2 linked regions of the Paraglaciecola psychrophila 170 genome follow. The protein of the gene in region 1 interacts with the protein of each later gene in a pairwise test. Links are inferred from orthologs where the notes say so. Each region holds a gene or a part of one and is shown in the gene's direction. Other genes may lie near its edges.

Evidence for each region. The genes of interacting proteins can lie anywhere in the genome.
Region 2: the proteins of recO (region 1) and recR interact in binary tests that used the Escherichia coli proteins (3 or more experiments, as listed by UniProt). The link is inferred for Paraglaciecola psychrophila 170 from one-to-one orthologs.

What each region holds. Positions count from the first base shown.
Region 1 is NC_020514.1:792,625-796,723, forward strand. What follows is about bases 1,377-4,099. They hold recO (DNA repair protein RecO), read left to right. Parts: upstream 1,377-2,230; coding sequence 2,231-2,968; downstream 2,969-4,099. Other genes in these bases: recJ (single-stranded-DNA-specific exonuclease RecJ), read left to right, coding at 1,377-1,459; C427_RS03520 (hypothetical protein), read left to right, coding at 1,919-2,200; pdxJ (pyridoxine 5'-phosphate synthase), read left to right, coding at 2,965-3,696; acpS (holo-ACP synthase), read left to right, coding at 3,702-4,082. Also shown: more of recJ, read left to right, coding at 1-1,376. UniProt on the Escherichia coli protein: Involved in DNA repair and RecF pathway recombination.
Region 2 is NC_020514.1:1,700,770-1,706,679, forward strand. The notes cover bases 2,858-5,847. They hold recR (recombination mediator RecR), read left to right. Parts: upstream 2,858-4,047; coding sequence 4,048-4,647; downstream 4,648-5,847. Other genes in these bases: dnaX (DNA polymerase III subunit gamma/tau), read left to right, coding at 2,858-3,622; C427_RS07435 (YbaB/EbfC family nucleoid-associated protein), read left to right, coding at 3,657-3,986; C427_RS27270 (putative bifunctional diguanylate cyclase/phosphodiesterase), read right to left, coding at 4,651-5,625; C427_RS27275 (diguanylate cyclase domain-containing protein), read right to left, coding at 5,634-5,847. In the rest of the region: C427_RS07420 (HvfC family RiPP maturation protein), read left to right, coding at 1-252; C427_RS28155 (hypothetical protein), read left to right, coding at 368-490; apt (adenine phosphoribosyltransferase), read left to right, coding at 540-1,076; more of dnaX, read left to right, coding at 1,085-2,857; more of C427_RS27275, read right to left, coding at 5,848-5,910. UniProt on the Escherichia coli protein: May play a role in DNA repair. It seems to be involved in an RecBC-independent recombinational process of DNA repair. It may act with RecF and RecO.

The sequences.
Region 1 (4,099 bases):
TATGATGTCTTTGCGCATGATGGGATCGACTAACCATGATTATTTAGTCCCTAACAGGTTCAATTTTGGTTATGGCTTAAGTCCAGAAATAGTAGAAGTTGCGGCGCAACAACAAGCAGAAGTCATCATGACAGTCGACAATGGCATTGCGTGTTTTGCTGGTGTTGAAAAAGCTAAATCTTTGGGTATAACTGTGATTGTAACAGACCACCATTTAGCCGCTGAATCATTACCGATTGCGGATGCAATAGTCAATCCCAACCAACCAGGTTGTGGGTTTTTGTCTAAAAATTTAGCCGGGGTAGGTGTAGCATTTTATTTGATGTTAGCCCTTCGAGCAGAGCTGAAATCCAATGGATGGCTTGAGCAGCAGGGTTTACCTGTGCCCAACTTAGCCTCATTACTAGATTTGGTGGCACTTGGCACCGTAGCTGATGTTGTGCCATTAGACGATAACAATAGAATATTGGTGCACCAAGGTTTACAGCGTATACGTAGCGACAAATGTCGGCCGGGTATACAGGCGATAATTGAAGTGGCAAGTAAAGAAAAAAGTCGTTTAGTAGCCTCTGATTTAGGTTTTGTTGTCGGACCACGTCTCAATGCTGCCGGGCGGTTAGATGATATGTCGTTGGGTATTGAATGTTTGATGACTGATGATCCCGCACGTGCAAGGCAAATAGCCGTACAGCTGGATAGTTTAAACCGTGAGAGGCGTGAAATAGAAGGGTCGATGCAGCAAGAAGCGGTAAAAGCTTTGGAGGGGTTGAACCTTGAAGCAAGTACTTTACCTTTCGGTTTAGTGTTGTACCAAGCTGATTATCATCAAGGTGTGATTGGTATTTTGGCCGGCCGTATTAAAGATAAATATTATCGTCCAACTATCGCTTTTGCGCATCAGGATGACGACACTCTTAAAGGTTCTGCTCGTTCTATTCCAGGGTTACATATTCGTGATTTACTCGAAGAGATAAACAGCCGATATCCAGATATTATTGGCAAGTTTGGAGGCCATGCTATGGCAGCCGGACTCAGTTTACCATTAAAAAATCTATCTGCTTTTGAGCAAGTTTTTCATCAGATAGCGGAAGAAAATCTTAAAGATAAACCACTAGCAGGTGAATTGATTTCTGATGGTGAGTTACAGACCGAAGACTTTACGTTAGCTTTTGCTCAATGTTTAAAGGACGCTGGGCCTTGGGGGCAGGGATTTCCAGAGCCACTGTTTGATGGTGAATTCCAATTAATGGAACAACGCTTAGTGGGCAGTAAACACCTAAAAATGATGGTTAAACATGAAAGTGGTGTGTTAATCGATGCTATTGCTTTTAATGTCGATTTGGATTTGTGGCCTAATGCACAATGCAGCCATGTGAATCTTGCTTATAAGTTAGATATCAACGAGTTTCGTGGCCGAACTAGCTTGCAATTAATGGTCGAGGGCGTGAGCGCTTTGTAGCATTATTAACGTCAATATACATTCTTAGACTGTTAACTAGCTTTTTAAATGGCCTGGGGCAGATAGAAAAAGCAAAAAGTTGTTCAACACCTAAGACAAAGAGGACAAAGAGGACAATGAGAATAAATAGAATTATGGATTCGGTACAACTTGAATATTCTTAACCATTGTTTGAGCTTTTACTGTGCTCAACACTTGGTGCTCCTTGGTTATCTATGTGGCTCGACATCTTTTGCTGTTATCTGTTTATATACTCAAGACCATCGTAACTAAATATCATTGGCAAATGAACGCATCCTCATTAACTTAATCCTTAAAGTGAGTACTGCGAATGAGTGCAGCCAATAAATGGCAAATTTAGGTTGTATAAATACGTATTTTGAGGCGAGTTTGGTATAATTATTTATGTACTTTGAGATAAGTGCTAGAATTGTTCTTTAACTAAATTTAATAGTGGTCATGGTAAAAAAAACGGATGTAGAAAAATTACTGGATAAACACGATAATCTTACTCATTCTGAAGAGTTGGTTGTGATTTCACATGTCCAGAGAAAAGACGATGATTGGTTTATGAATACATTGTTGGTTGAGGGCTCAGAAGTGCCTTTTAAATTCCGACGCAGAAAGGTATATAAAAATCTGACCGGGGCGAGAGTCAACTTAACTTATTATCCGATAAAAGAAGAAGTTGCTGGTATGGAGTTTGAAGCCATGAAAGTTGTTCGGATAAAAGTGAGCTAGTCTGAAACTTGTTTTATAAAGGTTTTGACGTTGCTACCTGAGCAGCTTACTGGCTTTGTGTTACATCGACGCTCATATCGAGAAACCAGCTATTTAACCGATTTATTTACTCTTGAACTAGGTAAAGTCAGCGCCGTTGCCAGGGGTGTCCGAGGCAATAAAGGCGACAAAAAAAGTTTATTGCAATCATTTCAACCGTTGCTGCTATCCGTTACGGGTAAACATGAATTGCGTAACCTCCATCAACTAGAGTCAGCCGGTTCCAGATTGCAACTTGTTGGTCATCAGTTATTTTCAGCCATGTATTTGAATGAGTTACTCAATCGGCTGTTGCCAAAAGAAGTGCCTCATCCAGAGTTGTTTTTATGCTATCAACAAAGCCTGCAGTGGTTAGCGAATGGCGGAGATATCGAACCTTGCTTACGTGAGTTTGAATTGTCGCTGTTAAATGATATGGGCTATGGTATTGATTTAACACAAGAATATGAAAGTGGAGAAACTGTTGAGCCTAATGTTGATTATTGTTTGGTCCTAGAGAGCGGTATCAGACGTATTGACGTTAATGCACTAGGAACTAATCGATTCAGCGGAGAAGCATTGTTACAAGTAAGTAATAATTTATGGACGCCGAACAGTCTACAATGTGCAAAGCGAATTACCAGAATGGCACTCTCGCCGCTACTAGGCCGAAAACCGCTAAAGAGCAGAGAGTTGTTTCAACAAACTTGGACGGCTGCAAGACCAGCCAATATTGGGAAATTTAAATGAAGGAAATATTACTCGGTGTGAATATTGACCATATTGCTACCTTGCGAAATGCCAGAGGCACTACGTATCCTGATCCTGTTCATGCAGCAGAAGTAGCTGAAAGAGCTGGGGCTGATGGTATTACGGTGCATTTGCGCGAAGATAGACGACACATTAATGATCGCGATGTACGTATTCTCAAACAAACCATTCAAACCCGCATGAATCTTGAGATGGCAGTTACCGAAGAAATGCTGCTGATTGCAGAACAAACAGGCCCAGAGTTTTGTTGTTTGGTGCCTGAGAAGCGTGAAGAATTGACCACTGAAGGCGGCTTAGACGTCGCGGGCAATCAATCCCGAATGAATATCGCCTGCGCGCGTTTAGCCGCTGCGGGTATATTGGTATCGTTATTTATTGATGCCGATAAAAAACAAATTGATGCAGCTGTCGAAGCGAATGCACCTTTTATTGAAATTCATACTGGTCAGTACTCAGCTGCTAAAAACGAAGCAGAGCAGCAAAAAGAATTAGATATCCTGATAGAAGGTATTCAGTACGCGCATTCACAAGGCCTAAAAGTGAATGCTGGCCATGGTTTGCACTATCATAATGTAAAACCTATCGCAGCTATTCCCGAGTTGTATGAACTTAACATCGGCCATGCCATTATTGCTCGTGCGGCATTTGATGGTTTGCATCAGGCTGTGACAGATATGCGCCGATTGATGCAAGAAGCAAGAGCTTAAACGTTATGGCGATTATGGGGCTGGGTACTGATGTAGTGGAAATAGCTCGAATTGCTAACCAATTAAATAAGTCACAGCGCTTGGCAGAGCGAGTACTCACTCCAACAGAAATGCATACATTTAAAGCTCACAAGTTCCCTGAACGTTTTTTAGCTAAACGTTTTGCCGCCAAGGAAGCCGCAGTAAAGGCACTTGGAACTGGAATTGGCAGTGGCGTCAGTTTTCAACATGTGGAAGTGGTGAATTTGTCTTCGGGCCAACCCACACTTTTGTTCTCAGGTAAATTTGCCGAGTTGTGTAAAGAGTACAATATAAGTCGCAGTTTTATTTCCATTTCCGATGAACAACATTATGCAATGGCTACTGTGGTTTTAGAGTCTAATTAATTTTATACCAGCATGAA
Region 2 (5,910 bases), 910 kb from region 1 along the record:
CAGGCTAGCGAAGTTGTGTATCTAGTGATTTACCGGGATGCCTCCGATGAAGTGAACTTTACGTTGCTTAATGCGGTGTCTGCACATTTGCTAAACACTATTATGCAACAAGGAGTAGTAACAGTTGATTCGTTAAGTAAAATTATGATTGAATCCATGCCGCAATTAGACGTAAAGCAAATTACTGAATCGTTGCAACAAGTACTAAAACAGTTATTATTACAACAGATATTATTCCCTACAGAGGAATAGACATCACTGGTTTAGCTTTTTAGGGCTATCAATTTATTAAACTTTGGATTAACATCTGCGCCTTCATTTTAGTTGTTTAATAAGGGTACATACCCTTGAAGTCTGGAGTGCAATAATGCAAGAAGATAACAGTTCACACGACCCGTTTAATTGGGGTTACCTGATTTCAGCCTTAGGTGTGCTGCTAGCGTTGCCATTAATGTTCGTCATAGTGGGTTGGTTCGTTTTTTACCTTTAACACCCGCAACAACTCTACTCATCTAATTTATTAAATTACGGGAAAATTCGTGTCCGCCGAATATATAAAATCGGTTATTAAAACCGTTCCTAATTACCCAAAACCTGGGATCATGTTTCGTGATGTGACCTCCGTTTTAGAAGATCACAAAGCCTACTCAGCCTCGATCGAACTCTTATTGAAGCATTATGCGCCAATGGGTTTTGATAAAGTCGCGGGTACCGAAGCTCGTGGATTTTTGTTTGGTGCACCTCTGGCTATAGAGTTAGGTATAGGATTTATTCCTGTGCGTAAGCCAAACAAACTTCCACGGGAAGTGATTAGCGAAAGTTACGAACTTGAATACGGTACAGATAGCTTAGAAATCCACCGAGATGCCGTTAAGCCTGGTGAAAAAGTATTGATGTTAGATGATTTATTGGCAACTGGCGGTACTATGGTTGCCACAGCTAATTTGATCAGGCGCCTAGGCGGTGTAGTTGAACACGCTGGTTTTGTTATTTCTTTACCTGCACTCGGTGGCGAGCAAAAGCTCACCGATTGTGGCGTTACCAGTTTTTCTATTTGCGAATTCGACGGCGAGTAAAAACGTAAATGAGTTATCAAGTTTTAGCAAGGAAATGGCGACCTAACCGTTTTGGCGAGTTAGTTGGGCAAGAACATGTCGTTACCGCCATTTCTAATGCGCTTGATAACAATAGATTGCATCATGCTTATTTATTTACCGGTACGCGAGGTGTTGGCAAAACCACTATCGCCCGTATTTTTTCAAAAAGTTTAAATTGTGAACAAGGTTTAAGTGCTAAACCTTGTGGACAATGTAGTACCTGTAAAGAAATCGAAAATGGCAACTTTATTGATTTGCTTGAAATAGATGCCGCATCACGAACTAAGGTGGAAGATACCCGCGAGTTGCTTGACAACGTGCAATACAAACCCAGCCGTGGTCGCTTCAAAGTTTATTTGATCGATGAAGTCCACATGTTGTCAAAGCATAGTTTTAATGCTTTGTTGAAAACCCTTGAAGAGCCACCGCCTCATGTAAAATTCTTATTGGCGACGACTGACCCACAAAAACTACCAGTAACGATTTTATCCCGCTGTTTACAATTTAATCTTAAGGCCTTGTCTCGCACACAAATCAGCCAGCAATTAGATTTTGTACTGGGCGAAGAAGGCATTGTGTTTGATAAAGAAGCGCTTAACCAATTAGCTAGAGCTGCCCAAGGTAGTATGCGTGATGCGTTAAGTCTGACCGACCAAGCCATTGCCCAAGGCAACGGTGTAGTGAGTTTGCAGATTGTCACAGATATGCTGGGCTTGATGGACAAAAATCAGGTGCTTAAGTTAGTTCACGCTATCGTACAAAAAGATAGTGCGGCGGTTATGCAACAAGTCGAGTTTATGGCTAATCAAGCACCAGACTATGGCTTGGTGCTGGCTGAAATTATGAGCTTGTTACACCAAATTGCCTTAACCCAATTTGTGCCTGACGCATGTAAATTAGAAACAATTTCAGCCAGAGCTATTTTTCAATTGGCTAAATCTGTGCCTGCTGAACAGATTCAATTACTATATCAAATTGCCCTAACAGGTAAAAAAGACTTACCCCATGCAGCTGATGCTAGAACAGGTCTAGAAATGACCTTGTTGCGTATGTTGGCCTTCTGCCCTGATAATGTGAAAATGGAAGCGCTAGATATTGTTGCTTTAACTCCAAAGGTTGATGGGCGGTCACAACAAGCTGCCATTCAGGAAACAAGTCAAACAAGCGACCATGTTAACTCAGCCTCGGTAGTGACTAAGCCTACCGCCCATGTTGCTGATGATGTGGTACATCAAAACCAGCCTTTACTTGAACCTGTTGCGGAGCGTTTGGAGCAAAACAGTTCTGTAGCTGCGGTGATAGCTGAAAACCAGTCGCCTGTGCAACAAGACGTCAGTACTGAGTCTTTATCTGAAATATTACCCGAGATTTCACCCGAAATTTCGCCCTTATCCCGACAAGAACAAACTGATGAGTTTGATGATGTTCTAACAACAGCATCAGACATTGACTTATTTGCTCAACAGCAAGATATAATGGCGCAAGCAGCAGACTTTGGTCATCATCAGCCGAACGATTACGAACAATACCAGCCTGTTGCATTGGACGAGCGCCCGCATCAAGCATTTGATGTTGAGCATGAGCCAATCAACAATGAAAATCCTGGGATGCATACGCAGCCTACTGAGCAGCTTACCGGTACAAAACCTACTACCTCGACAGCTGATTTAATAGCACTTCGCAATAAGCTTAAACAAAGACAACGTGATGGGGGGGAAGGGGCTGAACGAGTAAAAAAGTCTGAAAGTGCCAAGCCATTTAATTTAGCCGCGATCCGCAAGCAAAACCAAGAAGCTGCAAATCAGCCTGCTGCTACTTATGACGATAGGCAAAGTCAGGATATACCTGCAGCATCTGCTCCAGTATCTCAACTGCAAGTAACACCTCTTAGCGCAGGCCATGTAATAGATAACTCACCGCCTTGGCCGGTCGAAAACGAGTCACAATCTACAGCGGTAGTTGCACCGATGCCTTCAGCTGAGTTTACACACGTGCTTTCACCCTTGGTCAGCAGCCCTTTCTCAGTAGAAAAAACGCTTCAGGAAGCAGAATACTTCGATTCTAGTGCTCATTTAGACGAAGAAAATGTTGGTGAAGTCACCCAAGAGATTTCTGCTTTTTTACCGAATAAACAAAAAGTCTTAAAAGCTTTACAAATTGATGGCTGGAGTCAATTAATTGAAGATATTCAAGTAACGGCTTTAACAAAACAATTGGCCTTGCACTCTTCTTTTAATCAGCAAGGCAACACAGTCAAATTGATTCTTTTAGAGACTAAAGTACATCTTATTTCTGAAACCGCACAGCAACAGCTTAAAGAGGCGCTGTGTTTAGCACTTAATAGTCCGATTGAGCTTGAAATCGAGCTAGGGCGACCCATTAACACTCCTTATGCTTTGCAATTAAAAGTTAACCAAGTGCGTCATGAATACGCGAGGGAAGTAGTGAAGAGTGATCCCGGCATCCAATTGTTACAAAAACAATTTGCTGCCAAGGTCGACGAACAAAGTATTCGAGCAAGATAGCCTACTAAAATTAGATTTTTTTAAAGAGAGACAGATTATGATGAAAGGTGGAATGGGTAACATGATGAAGCAAGCGCAACAAATGCAAGAGCGCATGCAGAAAAATCAAGAAGAGTTAGCCAAAACAGAAGTCACTGGTGAGTCTGGTGCGGGTTTGGTTAAAGTTACAATGACGTGCAGTCATGCCGTACGTAGAGTTGATATCGATTCCAGCCTGATGGAAGAAGATAAAGAAATGATCGAAGATTTGGTTGCCGCGGCCTTTAATGACGGCGTTAGACGTGTACAAGAAACCACCAAAGAAAAAATGGCCGACGTAACTGGCGGTATGCCTTTACCTCCTGGCTTTAAGATGCCTTTTTAAGGCTTTAGCTACTAGCTTAAATAACCACAAAATAATAATAAACCAGAGATGTAGGTGATGGATGCAGTTTAGCCCCTTAATTAAAGAATTGATTGATGCATTTAAAATACTGCCAGGAGTAGGGCCAAAGAGTGCTCAACGTATGGCGTTTCATCTGTTAGAGCGAAATCGTCAAGGGGCGCTGCAGTTAAGTCATGTGTTGCACAATGCTATGGAACACGTTAAACATTGTGAGCAATGCCGTACCTTTTGTGAAAACAAGTTATGTGAAATTTGCGCTAACCCCAAGCGTCAAGAAAACCAAACTTTATGTATTGTGGAATCGCCGCAAGATATGTTGGCAGTTGAGCAAACATCAGAGTTTAAAGGCCGTTATTTTGTATTGATGGGGCATTTATCGCCAATAGATGGGATTGGTCCGGCGGAAATTGGTTTAGAGCAGTTATCGCAGATACTTGAGAACGACGATATTACAGAAGTGATTTTAGCAACCAATCCAACTGTTGAGGGTGAAGCGACCGCACATTACATCGCGCAAATGTGTAAGACACAAACTATCAAAGCTAGCCGTATAGCTCATGGAGTCCCTGTCGGTGGTGAGTTAGAATTTATTGATGGTAATACTCTCACTCACGCTTTTAATGGTCGCAGAGACATTTAAGCGTTACTTAGTTAGAAACTCAGATAGATAATAATCCAGTGGTTCTGGTCTGCCATGGAAATACCCTTGTTGTAAGTTGAATCCAAGACTGTGTAACAGTGATGCCTGACCTTTTGTTTCAATACCTTCAATTAAACTTTTCATGTTCAGTGAACTCAGCAGTGTTTGAATGCACTCTAGGGCAACAGTATTATTTTCTGTTTGATTTAAAAATGCCCTATCAACTTTTACAACAGAGGCGGGTATGGCATGTAAATAGGCTAAAGAAGAATAACCAGTTCCGAAATCATCAATACTCAACTTAATCCCTTGTTTGGTCATTTGATTGGCAGGAGATTCAGCGGCATCAATATAGGTCAATAATACGCTTTCTGTCAGCTCAATAGTTAGATCCGCAGGTTGCAAATTATAGCGTTTCAATAGCGAGAAGACATAATTACCAAGATTTGGCTCTGATATATGTAAGCCTGAAATATTGACGGCCATAGTGATATGTTGACCAATTATTTGTTTGAAAGTGAGTAGGTCTTTCAGGGCACGGTTGAGGACCCAATTTTCAATATCACGGATCAGTCCCGTTTTTTCTGCCACGTCAATCACCTCTTGCGGGTTGGTATTACCCAGGTCTGGATTATACCATCGCAGTAATGCTTCAAAAGAGGTAATTTGATCGGTGGTTATATCAATTATGGGTTGATAATGTAGGGACAATTCATTGTTTCTTTCAGCTAAAGATAAATTTTGTGCTAGATCACTAAGGCGTTTTAAGCTTTTTTCCATGCAAAATTGATATTCGTTCCATCTTTTTTTACCTGATTTTTTGGCTTCATACATGGCAGCATCTGCGCACATGATCAAATGTTCAATATCATTAGCGTTATCAGGAAAATGCGACAAACCTATGCTAGCAGATAACAATATTGGGTTTTGCTGAGTGTCTAGGTAGGGCATTGAAATAGACTCAATTATTTGGTTCAATAAATCAACTAACTCCTGTTCTGGTAAGTCTTCGTAAACGACAAAAAAAATTCATCCCCACCGAACCTACACAGTGTTGCTGTGGGTAAACTATTTTTTCGCAGTCTGTTGGCGACTTCACACAAAATGATGTCGCCGGTACCATGTCCCAAAGAGTCGTTTACCATCTTAAAACCGTCTAAGTCGATATATAACAAGGTAAGGAGAGTATTCGCTTCCACACTGTTTTGTAACGCATGGGTTAGGCCGCGTCGATTAAATAAGCCGGTAAGAGGGTCAGTCGAA